DNA from 4 places in the Paenibacillus shenyangensis genome. Region 3 is predicted to be linked to each of the others. Evidence: riboswitches for the same ligand, from Rfam matches in the RefSeq annotation. Region 3 holds a riboswitch; each other region holds the start of a gene.
The links. Region 3 has a riboswitch for cyclic di-AMP ahead of H065_RS0123425 (resuscitation-promoting factor). Riboswitches for the same ligand answer to the same signal wherever they lie in the genome.

Region 1: linked by a shared signal. The riboswitch ahead of kdpF (K(+)-transporting ATPase subunit F) and the one ahead of H065_RS0123425 (resuscitation-promoting factor) in region 3 are both predicted to bind cyclic di-AMP.
Region 2: linked by a shared signal. The riboswitch ahead of H065_RS0119875 (hypothetical protein) and the one ahead of H065_RS0123425 (resuscitation-promoting factor) in region 3 are both predicted to bind cyclic di-AMP.
Region 4: linked by a shared signal. The riboswitch ahead of H065_RS0124160 (C40 family peptidase) and the one ahead of H065_RS0123425 (resuscitation-promoting factor) in region 3 are both predicted to bind cyclic di-AMP.

What each region holds. Positions count from the first base shown of each region.
Region 1 covers NZ_AOIG01000007.1:9,472-12,595, reverse strand. Annotated here, with positions in the region: gene kdpA (potassium-transporting ATPase subunit KdpA) at 1-1,121, opposite strand, end outside; gene kdpF (K(+)-transporting ATPase subunit F) at 1,141-1,221, opposite strand; cyclic di-AMP (ydaO/yuaA leader) riboswitch at 1,647-1,829, opposite strand; cyclic di-AMP (ydaO/yuaA leader) riboswitch at 1,904-2,104, opposite strand; gene H065_RS0105580 (SMI1/KNR4 family protein) at 2,555-3,124, opposite strand, start outside.
Region 2 covers NZ_AOIG01000025.1:105,982-109,105, reverse strand. Annotated here, with positions in the region: gene H065_RS26460 (universal stress protein) at 1-117, opposite strand, end outside; gene H065_RS26455 (hypothetical protein) at 179-628, opposite strand; cyclic di-AMP (ydaO/yuaA leader) riboswitch at 1,014-1,183, shown strand; gene H065_RS0119875 (hypothetical protein) at 1,302-1,715, shown strand; gene H065_RS0119870 (oxidoreductase) at 1,849-2,535, shown strand; gene H065_RS0119865 (hypothetical protein) at 2,665-2,988, shown strand; gene H065_RS0119860 (GNAT family N-acetyltransferase) at 3,017-3,124, shown strand, end outside.
Region 3 covers NZ_AOIG01000034.1:41,666-44,789, forward strand. Annotated here, with positions in the region: gene rnmV (ribonuclease M5) at 1-133, opposite strand, end outside; gene H065_RS0123425 (resuscitation-promoting factor) at 310-1,413, opposite strand; cyclic di-AMP (ydaO/yuaA leader) riboswitch at 1,728-1,960, opposite strand; gene H065_RS0123430 (TatD family hydrolase) at 2,156-2,923, opposite strand; gene H065_RS0123435 (HD domain-containing protein) at 2,973-3,124, opposite strand, start outside.
Region 4 covers NZ_AOIG01000039.1:9,490-12,613, forward strand. Annotated here, with positions in the region: gene H065_RS0124155 (YwhD family protein) at 1-418, opposite strand, end outside; cyclic di-AMP (ydaO/yuaA leader) riboswitch at 952-1,090, shown strand; gene H065_RS0124160 (C40 family peptidase) at 1,102-1,572, shown strand; gene H065_RS0124165 (GNAT family N-acetyltransferase) at 2,022-2,519, shown strand; gene H065_RS0124170 (hypothetical protein) at 2,675-2,968, opposite strand.

The DNA of each region.
Region 1 (3,124 bases), on a different contig from region 3:
CCAAAGACTGTATTAAGCATCATGTTCCCAATAGCGACCATACCCGCGATCGGTGTCAATGTATCATGCATAGTATTGACTGCACCTGTCTCTGATGCCGTTGTCACTACCGAATAAAAGGAAGATTGTTCTACCCCAATACGTACTTCCTTACCTTCCATCGAACCTGTACCCTGCTGGATACCAGCCTGCTGAATGAGCGAATTTCCCTGATGCTCACTCACCAGCGATATGCTCAGCATCACGATAAACATCATCATCATGGATACGAACAATACACGCCCCTGCTTATTGTTGCCAACCATTTTGCCATATGTAAATGGCAGTGAGACCGGAACCAGCATCATTAGCATAATTTGTAGCATGTTACTGATACCGCCCGGATTCTCAAATGGATGCGCGGAATTGGCTCCCATAAAGCCTCCACCATTGTTACCCAGCTCTTTGATCGCCAGGAAAGTACCCATAGGTCCTGTAGCAATCTGCTGCTGCGCTCCTTGCAACGTCTGGGCAGCCACTCCGGTCTGCAAGGTCTGCGGTACGCCAAGCCCGATCAGGATGATTGCTGCAACGCAGGCCAGCGGAAGCAGAATCCGTGTTACTGCCCGGGTCAGATCCACAAAGAAATTACCAAGCGGCTTGCCTGCCAGTCCACGAATAAATGCGATAGCTACTGCAATCCCTGTGGCCGGTGAGACAAACATCATAAACACGATCGCTGTCATCTGCGAGAATAATGACAATCCGCTTTCTCCGCTATAATGCTGAAGATTTGTATTCGTCATAAAACTTACGGCTGTGTTAAAAGCCAGATCCGGGCTCATTGCACCTATGCCTGCCGGATTAAGTGGCAGCTTATCCTGCAAACGGAAAATCATATACACTACCAGCAATAATACCGTGTTGCTGATCAATACAGCAGCTGCATACTGCTTCCAGGTCTGATTTTCCTGACGGACACCACCAATACGATAAATTCCTTTTTCCAGCGGACCAAACCAGCGATCCAGACGTCCTGGTGTGTAATCAAATGCTCTCGCAATATAACTGCCCATAGGACGAGCCAATAAAATAACGATGATTAAAGTTACTGCAATTCCGATATATGGAAGAATACTCACAACACTCGCTCCTGCCTATTTAAAATTTTTCCGGATAGATTAAGGCATAACACAGATACACCAGCAAACCAGTAATAATAATCCATAATAACCAGGTCACTTGTCATTCCCTCTTTCTCCAATGACTCGGGATGACCATTCTGCCAGTCCTCCAAGTGCGAATGCGATGAGTATTACCAATACGATCATCATGATGTCCAGCATGGTTTCGTTGCTCCTTCGTAAATAAGTTCATTTTCCTATCCATGGATTGCCAAGGACATTGTTTATCTTCAAAACGTATTATCTTTGCCAACAAATATTTACGTATTGCGCAAATGTACCACACACATATAAGTGTTTTTAAATCGTTGTTATGTGTATTGTTAGCAGTTAATCCTAGAATAAATTCCAAAATTGGCGCAAAAAAAGAAGCCTGGAGAAAAGCAGAACTTTTTCCAGGCTTCCTGACAGATCTTCTGCTTGCTGGTGCATCCATTTCATGCAGCACCAAACAAACTTTACTATCTGTTATAAGTCGGATATAAGTTCTCCCTGATACGCTGACGAGGTTAGCTGTCGGGTTCGGGCTGGAAGATTGCCCGTTCCGGAAGATTCCGGAATTCACCCCATGTCATAGACCGTATAAACTCTTTTCAGTCCTTAGGCTGCTATGACGATTGGTTCCCCCGCTTTCCATATGCAATGGAAACTAAGCGTTGTAACGTTTTCCTGTATGCTGCTCAGAGCATAATAAAACACAGAGCTCTTATACCCTGTGTCATGAATGGCACAAGTCTTACACTCCCTCTCCATCTGTGCTTACGAGGTTAGCTGTCGGATTCGGGCGGTGAGAGTCGCCCTACCTTCAGACCGATACCATGGTGATCGGCCTGAAGGATTCACCCCTTGCGGTATATAAGGTGGCTCTCACACCGCCATTATTCCCGCTTTATTGGTTCCCCCGCTTTCCGGTTAGACCGGAAACTCAGCAATTACAGAATATAAAACCCAATTATAATGACTGCCATTTACAGCAGTCGCTGATTCCAGATTTACTATTCAAATCCGGGAATCTCTAAATCCTGAAATGTATGTTACGCCTGTCCTTGCTAACTGTAAAGGTGACAGAAAAGGCAAAATGGACCCTGATAGTTCACAAATGTCTTTTTACAACAATTATTAATTTTTTATCTATCCGAAGCTCTTTATTGCTCTGCTTTTCTTTTGTTTTCGCGAATTCGACTTTATTTTCATTGATGCAAACATCTTTTTTTGCAAAAACGTGAAAATGAATATGTAATTCTTTTCATGCGTAATACAGATACTGTTCTCTTCAAAATAATAACTTGTTTCCATAATAAAAAGCCGAAGCATCTAAAATACTTCGGCAACTGTTACCTATAGGGACAAATCTGATAGATTTTGAGGGTAACTATTCAAAATGTGTCTTATCAGCGGGTATGACGAATCCAGATATTGTGCTGCTCCTCCGTCATTTCTCCAATCATTTGCGAGAAATTCACATACTGGGCAAAAGCATCCTTAAGCAGTTCAAACTGGGCAAATGTACCGGTGAACTTTTCCAGGGTCACCGAGCGGCCTATCGATTCCAGATTGCCAATCTGGCAGCCTTCCATGAGTTTGAGCTCTTTGAGTGCCGGCAAATCAGCCAACGCGGATATGTCATCAATACGGGAATCATACAAAGTAAGACTCTCCAACTGAGCATAACCACCCAGATAACGAATATGCCGATCCTGCAGCGCTCCAATATACAGCTTACGCAGTGGCAGCATGCGCCCAAGCTGTTCCCAATCTTCCTCCTGCCATTCATCGGCTCCCAAAATAGTAAGTTCACACAGCTCCGGCAAACTCGAAATATATGCAGCAGCTTCGCGAGTCGGAGCCGAGATTGCGAGCTTGTGCAGCGTAGTCAACTGGGCTAATGGAGAATAATCCTGAACTGCAGTACCGCGGCAATCCAGTTCATACAGACGTGACAGATTGGTCAGCGGTCTCAG
Region 2 (3,124 bases), on a different contig from region 3:
GGTGATGACGTATAGCGGAGATTGAAGCAGCTCTGCTAGCCGAATACCCCGCCTGATCAGTCGCTCGCCATTAGGGCCGTAGTAGACCCCGACCATAATTTTCTCGTCATTCATCATCGGATTCTCCTTTGTTCGGTACGTATTATTGTATCTATAATGAACTCTTAACCAGCTTCGCTCAAAAAGAATAATAAGCCTGTGCATAATCGCCCAGAAATTGACGCTCTGTCAGAGGCTGTCTGAAAGGAGCCGAATCCTCAGCTTCATTTTGCCGAATCGTATAATTATGCAGTGCTTCGATCGCCAGTTGGGCACGGGTATGGCCCCAGACCTGCCGGTGAATCTCCACATACACCAGTGCTTGCTGTACGGTCAGCCCTTTGAGCCGCCGAAATACGGAAGCCCAGCGCACAAGATCCAATCGACGCTGTCCATCGGAGAATTCATACTCGGCCCAGCCGGATCCGCCCGCCAGTGAGATACGCAGCAGACCACAATGCAGCATCATACAGCTATCCGGCAAGGACAAACAGTGATGATCATATAGATAGATTTCCAGGGAGCCGATACAGGTGGCCGGGATTGCAGGAATATTTAGTGGCGCAGGGACCGATAATACATTTTGCATGAAAGGCACGCTCCTCAGGGGGGAATGGTAGTTGTCAGCTATCATAGAGGGGGATTCGGCTGAACGTAAACTGACATCTGGCATCATGGCAGCTCATATTTGTCAGGAATACCTCATGTAATCGTATTCATTCCAGGTAATCTTATCGCTGCCTACCAAAATCTGGCGTATGCTTCGATTTTCATTTTCTGTAAATAAAATGGCGAAAACAAGAGGAAACGAGCGCTATACAGCGTATCCTATCTGTTACTCCACATTTATTCGGTATAGTAGCTTTTTACACGGCTTGAGTAGCCTTTACAACGTTCAGCAGCGGGAGTATGATTCGTCTCAAGTTCATAAGACAGCGCTGATCGCAGCGCACACATACCAGCTGAGTTTTTGTGATACAGCCATGCTGTATACAGAGAGCGGGGGAACCATCGAGAAGAGCCATAGCGGTTTCTTTTCAGGGGTGAATCGGACGACAGGATATGATGGATGCCTGTCTGTCTGTAGGGAGACTCTTACTCCCGAATCCGGCAGCTAACCTCGTAAGCTGAAAATAAGAGAGGCGACAATTGTCATGCCATCCGTCAGGGATATCTCTGCGCGGATGTCGAAGAAGCTGACGAAGACCACCTCTTCCTCGGCTTCTTTTTTGTTGCCTTTATACTACTGGAGGAGAAGAGAAATGGAATTGGAGCAGGAACATCATTTGTCGGAAGAATATATACTGGTATCGCCGGCAACCCGGGCTGGAGAGCAGTTTATCCAGCTGTTAAAAGTAAAAAAAATCCCGTTTGCCCTTATTGTGAATAGCTATGCGGAGAAGGTGCGTTTTGAAGGAATGGGCTTTGAACATGTGATCCTGCTGGATACACAGCGTCAGGAATTATGGATCATGCCGGAGCTTAATATCGGCAAAGTTTACTTGTTTGAGCGCAGTCTGCCGCTCTGCTGCCGTTACATTCAGATCTGTCGTTCATGGACGAGCCAGCCAGTCTATGTCATTACCGAAGGCAGCAATTCACGCATGATCTACAAAGGGCTGGGGGCGAATTATATTATCCATACCAATGGCGGCAGTGCCGCTTTTTTACTGTGAATATATTGGCATCTCCATATTGCCGGAAAAATCATGAATCCGGCCGAATCGCCGCTTTTGCATGTCCCGAAATGGGTAATAGGTTGCTAACCCGTTATCGTTGCAGCCGGGCGATCCTTTAGAGGTGGAGATGATGGCATTGAAACAGAAAGTAGCATTGATTGCAGGAGCCAGCGGATTGGTCGGTCAGGTGTTAACCGAGCTGCTGCTTGAGGCTCCTGAATACAGGGAAGTGATTGTACTGGTACGGAAGCCGGTGGAGCGCTGGCAGCACCATACCGGACTTCGGCAGGTGATTGTGGATTATGAGCATCTGGAGCAGCAGCGCCGCGAGCTGCAGGCAGATGATATATACTGCTGTCTGGGCACGACCATTCGCCAAGCCAAGACGCAGGAGAATATGTATCGAATCGATGTAACTTATCCGCTGGAACTGGCGCGTATTGCCCGCGAAGAGGGAGCTACCCAGTTTCTGGTAGTCAGTGCGATGGGTGCAGACTCGCATTCCCGGGTCTTTTACTCCCGGATCAAGGGGGAAATGGAACAACAGCTGGCACAGATCGGGTATGAGTCCTTATCTATTGTGCGGCCATCCCTGCTGCTCGGCAAGCGCAGAGAGTTCCGGCTGGGTGAACGTACCGGTGCCATATTGGCGCGAGGATTAGCCCCGCTGTTCATCGGTCCAATGAACAAGTACAAAGCGATTTCCGCCGAGATTGTGGCCGAGGGCATGTACCGGATTGCGCAGCGCAAACCCCAGGGGACGGTAGTCTATTTGTCCAATCAGCTGCAGGTCGCTGCCCGTCCTGCTACCCGCTAGCCGATATTATTCATCATGCTCTATACCGGATGACATGGTAAAATGTACAGAAGCAAGTATAATGTAAAAGCAGGTCCGTAACACGTAGAAGCGGACGTGAATTTCAATTATAGAATGGAGTACATTCACATGCCCCAACTGGATGCCAAACAAGCGGCGTCAATGATCGAACGCTGGATTTCTTTTTATGATATGGATAATGCAAAAGCCTGGGATAAAGATGACTATGCATTTATCCAGACTTCCTGCCGCCAGATGCGGACAGCTATTCAGGCGCTGCGAGGCAAAGGACCAACCGCTCCAGGAGAGCGTAAAAAAGTCGCCGCTGCACTTGAAGAATTTATCGAAGACTCTTTTATGGATGATGCCAATGAATGGGAACCGGAGAACCGCGTTTTTGTCAAAGAATCCATGGCAGCTCTTCAATTTGCCGCGAGCTTTCTGCAGAAATAAGATCACGTCATAATTGAGGTGGAACACCATGAATCAGCCCGACCCTTTCCTGCCTGCACAGGGAACGCTGGATATTGCCCTGTGCCCGGTAGAAGAGTCACATACGATCCTGAATCTGTATCCATTCTATCTGTAT
Region 3 (3,124 bases):
GTGCCAGCTTTACGCGTCTGATTACTTCCGGACCTATTGCTGATCCGCCTGTCTCGATCGTATCTGCCTCCACTGCACGCTTGATGGCTACGGTATCGTCTCTGCCTTCTACCACAATCACTTCTTTAATCACTTTTGCCGTACGCTTCCTTTCTGCGTTCATCTATGAATCTGTCTCCAGTATAACAAACAAAAAGAAGAGGATTCATCCTCTTCTTTTTGTCGGTTCTATTCACGCTCATGGTTAATATAATAACTATATCATACAACAGCTGCTTTGATGCAGGCAACAGCTATCCTGGCGCTATACTAAGGTTTTACCGGTCCAATCACATACACGGTATAACCTGTCTTGCGTCCGAATGCTCTGGCCTGACTCAGACTGTCTATATACACATCAATTTTATTGCCGTTAATGGCACTGCCGGTATCTTCCGCACGGCGGTAACCGATACCTTCAATGTATACCCACCATCCCATCGGGATTACACTGGTATCTACAGCAATCGTACGTCCTTCGGTTACTCTTGTACCGGAAGCGGTAGTGGTACCCAGACCCGGTTCGCCTGAAGAATAGGCGGTAAGAGTTACATTGTTGAGGACTTTAGCATAAGAGAAGCCTTTATCCGATTTGGAAGAACTATCAGATGTATTCGCTGCAAGCAGCTTGGGTTGTTCTTTCTTGGTACCCACCATTACAATCTTGTCCTGAACCTCGGTTGTTGTCTTCTTGTCAATCATACGTTTGGAGACGAATTCTCCATCTTCGTATACTTTCTCGATGTACTGGACCACTTTACCCGTTTGTCCGGATTGGACCAGCTTGGTTTTGCCTTCCAGCATGGTACTGCTGGTCTTCTTCACTACATCATACGGAAGCTTGACTGTCTGCTTCGTAACAAATGAAGTTGTTCGGATTACTTTGATATCCATGTCCTGCTTAACCGAAGCTTCGACTGGTGGATTCAATTTGTCCTGTTCCTTCAAATCGATTCCGGCCTGCTCCAGTGTATTGCCTACTGTCTTGGCAGTGGTGTATACCTTTTTGGTACCTCCATCAGCCGTAATGTTTACTGCTACCGCATGGTTGATATAGACCTTATCTCCATCCTGGATCGCGCCGTTTAGAGGCATGGATACTTTATCCTGCGGGGCCAGTTGAATCTGGTGTTCTGTCAGCATGTCGGAAAGCATCAGCTTGCGTGTTTCCATCTCCTGGGCTTTACCGTCAATGACAACATAAATATTTTTGCCTGCCTGATTATACAGAATAGCGAGCAGCATAACGATGACCGCAATGACCGCCAATGCAGTTAACGAGGCAAAGCGTAGATTTTTCTGCTTCCAACTCAGCGCGTAAGACATGCTGGATGAGCGTGAACCATGGGTTTCTTCGAAAGGAGCCATTCCCACTTCTTCCGTCCTCCTTCATAGTCTCGCCGTCTAGCTGTGACGTAAATACAATATGACGCGACTATATAAGAATTTTCGCAGGCCGTTTGTAAAGCTGTAAGATCATCCGCATATTGCGATAATCTTTCATGATGTAATAGGTACCTGCGCCATGGTCAGTCTTAGTGGCTTCCTGATTCTGAACAGCAAAATTCAGAATAATACACTCTTGCTTTCCCTTTTGGCCAAAACAAAAAGAAGCCTATGGAAAAGCGCAAGAGCAACTCTTCCTGGCTTCCGACGATTACAACATTCGGGAAACACTAGAAAATGCGAGGTTGCCTCTGCATCGCTTACGAGGTTAGCTGTCGGGTTCGGACATTTTGAACTGCTTGTATTTCATGCCCTTTGAAGAGTCCTCCGCTCATGGCGCAAGTATCCCCAATTCACCCCATAGACCCTGTATCAGGAATCAGACAAGTTGCCTTCCGTTACTACTGGTTTAAATGCTGAAGGCAGCTGTTGGTTCCCCCGTTCTCCTATGTAGGAAACTCAGCGAGACCGAATCATGGAATCTCGTTTATCAATAACAAGATTAAATCACTGATGAAATGATATCCTGAACTCAACCCCACTGTAAAGCGATAGGCAACTCCGTTTTTCTTAAAAAGTAGTTAAAATCTTGTAACATTTTAGCGTTTATTCGTTAAAATTCATTCATATATCGGTATAGCTCGGTTTTTCAGTGGTTTTTCTCCCTTTTTCACCGTATGCCAAATAATGTAAGGGCGTTTTTCGTCGTGATTTCACTAATTTCTTCCAGCGAGACCCCTTTTAGCTCGGCAGCTGCCTCGGCGACAAGACGCACATGAGCCGACTCATTTCGTTTCCCACGATAAGGATGAGGTGTCAAATAAGGGGAGTCCGTTTCGAGTAACAACCGGTCCATTGGCACCTGTTGAAGCACCTCTTTGGGCTGCTTCGCATTCTTGAAAGTAATCGGCCCGCCAAACGATAAATGGAAGCCCATATCAAGGCACATTTTGGCGGTCTCCCAGCTGCCCGAAAACGAGTGCATAATGCCGCCGACTTCAGATGCTTTTTCCTCTCTCAGGATACGTACAATATCTTCATGGGCTTCACGATTGTGGATAACGATCGGCATATTAATGGATCGTGCCAGACCAATTTGCTCGCGCAGTACACGATGTTGAACATCTTTTGGCGATTTATCCCAGTGATAATCCAGTCCGATTTCGCCGATAGCGACCACTTTTTCATGTTTGCATAAAGATTCAATCCATTCCAGATCTCCCGGCTGCATCGTAATCGCTTCGACTGGATGCCATCCGACAGCTGCATAGATGAAATCATAGGCTTCGACAAGTTCCATGGTAGTCGGAATCGTCTCACGATCAAATCCTACATTTACCATCCGCGTTACACCCTCTGCATAAGCACGCTCGATGACTTCTTTGCGATCTTCATCAAAATCTTTGGAATCCAGATGCGTATGTGTATCAAATAACATATGTTTAACTCTCCTTTACTCCCTAATACTCTATTTTTAATCCGTAGACTTAAATTTCGAATTCCATCTGTGCAGGACCAAGTTTGTCTTCAAAGATATCTGCTACCTGCTTAGACAGCTGATTTTTTACCCTTTCCAGCTTTTCCTGTGGAAAGTACAGATGATAACGACCACGATGGATGCCGCTAATGGATCGTACCA
Region 4 (3,124 bases), on a different contig from region 3:
CTTCATCCATTCCTTCCAGCATGACACGGCGTTTAATGGCATAGTCCAGCTTGTTCACATGCTCGGCGAGAATTTTCCAGCCTTTTTTCTCTTCTTCATTAATCCACATCTCACAGGCAGTCGCTCCCGCGTAATTAGCACCTTCTGCAAGTTTGTCTACGGCTACCCAGACCACCCAGACCTGACGGCCGCCTTCCACCTCTTCACGGTTTGGTGTAAACTTGATACCGCGCTCTACCTTGCTCTTCGCATGCATAGCGCCAATATCAATACGCGCTTCGCCACGATCTACTATTATAGGAGAAACATTATTCAGATTAATGGCACCTGCGCCAAATCCTTTATGTTTGCTGCTTTTGGTGCTGCTGCTGATAATATTAAGCGATACTGCTTTTTTACCCGGTTGGTTTTGTTCCATGAGTCTACTAACTTCCTCTCTGTATTGGATATATGAGTCATAACTGTTTATAATGGTAAAGTGAGTTTGTCCGGCTGTTTTCATTTATTACTGTACATAATAACATCATCATTATTGTAACGAATATTAGTTTAAAAGCCAACGAAAGTCGATTCCTGTCACTTTTTCAGAAAAAAAGAGATTTAATTGTCTCAAATGTATAAAGTTTACAAATTTATAACCGAAAAAGATTAAAGAACAGGCAAGCATAAGCCCAAATAAGTACGAACAGTCATCAAATGACAGACAAAGATTAAATTTTTTTAATAATTACAAAGCTGATAGTGACGGGCTTTCTCGCTTGCTAACGCATTCATTTACCAAGTTATCCTTAAAAAAGGATGAATAAACGTTTGCCAAAGTAAAAAACCTCTGTTAAAATAAATCCAGCGAGTTATTAGTAACAACTTTGTAAACTTTAACAATAAAGCTTGTAACTTTTGTCAGAAAAGATGAAATTTGTCGTGAATCGAATATGGACTACGGTGCAATCAATAAGTGTGAAGCCAAATTCCGTGGCACCGGGAAGCGGGGGAACCGTTTTGGGTGAATTGATCTTGTTTCGGAGGGATCATAGGGGAAACCTTCTACCGAATCCTTAAGCTAACCTCGCAGGCATTGGAAGGGGACAAATGATTTTGAATATGAAAAAGAAACTAACCGCCGCAGTAATGGGATTCGCAATTGCGTTTACTGTTATGGGGACTAGCAGTGCAAGCGCAAATTCCAAAATGGACCAGATCATCGAACCAGCCATGGGTACACCATATCGTATTGGTGGAACATCCTTCAGCGGTTTCGACTGCTCCGGATTTACTCAATATGTATTCGGTCAAATGAACATCGATCTGCCTCGTCAATCGACTTCTCAATACCAAGTCGGCGACGCTGTATCCAAAAATGATCTGCAAGCTGGGGATCTGGTATTCTTTAACACTACAGGGGCAGGCGTTTCTCATGTGGGCGTTATGGTAAGCAGCACTCAATTCGCACACGCTTCTACATCCAAAGGCGTACGAATTGATAATCTTGATATGGACTACTACCAAAACCGCTATGTGGGCGCTAAGCGTGTAATGAGCAACTTCTCTTACAGCAGCTATGCAGCCGAGTAATTAACAGCTATTCTATCTTTATATAGATTTCATTTACCAACCGTGAGAGATTCCCGCCAGAATCTTTTGCGGTTTTTTTATTGCTTATTTATAAGACGTAACAACCTGGGAATAGGTTACATATTTTGAGGAAATAATTACTATCATTTATAAGCCTACTGTTCAGGTAGTTATGTCTACTATATAGTACCCTGATCGTAATTATGGTAAACACTTTTTCCAGTAAAAATTAATATTTAATTTCTTTATACAAATGTGTTGGTTGCCCTAATAAAATGACCATCTGCCGGTTCCTGTTTATTTTGGATTATGAATAGTATTTCAATGTTAATGATTCTCTGCCGAAAAGCTTGAATGTCAACCGGACCACTTTTATAATTTGTAGTAAATACAAAGGATACGGTCTAAGCAAGCGAGATACCATTTATATACAAGGAGGAGATGCTGCTATGAGTCACCTTTCTACCCCTCATTTTCATACTGCTCCCCTCAATGAGCAGCAAGCTGCCGAAATATGCGAATGGGTGTATGAACCCCCTTATGATATTTACGGATGGATGTCCTGGGATCAGATGCAGGAGCTGGAGATCGAATTTGGAGATCCCGAACTGAGACAGCAGCAGTATCTGGCTGTATTGGATGCCAAAGAGGAATTAGCCGGATTTGCTCAGCTTTTCCCTTTACAACAGACTATTCGACTGGGTATAGGCATGCGGCCTGATCTATGCGGTAATGGATATGGTACAGAGTTTACGCTTGCAGTTGTGAGGACAGCTATTCAGCGAAATCCGGAGGCAGAGATTGATCTGGAGGTACTCACCTGGAATCAACGTGCCATTCGTACCTACCAAAAAGCAGGCTTTCATATTACCGATACGTATACACGGCGTACACCCGATGACATGAAGCCTTTTTATTGTATGGTGTATAACAAGCAGACTTCCTGAACCTATTTCCGGCAATAAAATTTGCCCATAGTAAAAAGCACAGTTCGCAGTCTATATGCTGCGAGCTGTGCTTTTTTGCGCGGGCCGCCAATATGCCGCGACCCTTGATTATATGATCCAACAGCGTATATATAAACGCACATTAATGATCGGTATTAGATCAGTGATACAAAAGTCATCTCTTCTTCACCAATCAGAATATTGATCCGGTGCGTATCCGGATCATGAATAACAATCCCACTGCCTACATGAATAACAGGCTCCGAACCCAATGCATAGAAGAGATCTTCTGCCAGCGCTTCCTGTACTTCGCGCTTCTCACTATCTTGAAGCGCTTTCCATTCTTCGGATTCCATATGAAAAAACATATAGCTGTCCGGTATCATATCCAGTGCTGCAGTCAGATCTGTCAGAATTTCCTCGTATTCGCGACCATGTTTAACTCCCATACCTTTCCTCCTTTCAACTGCTCATATTGTCACAATTGCCAACTTCTTTCCATTATAACTCAAAAAACTCTTAACAAAGTATCATATTCTGTCGATAAAAAAGTATCAGCTTTTTAAGTAACGCCATCATTCCATGGAAGAGAATGATGCAAGAAA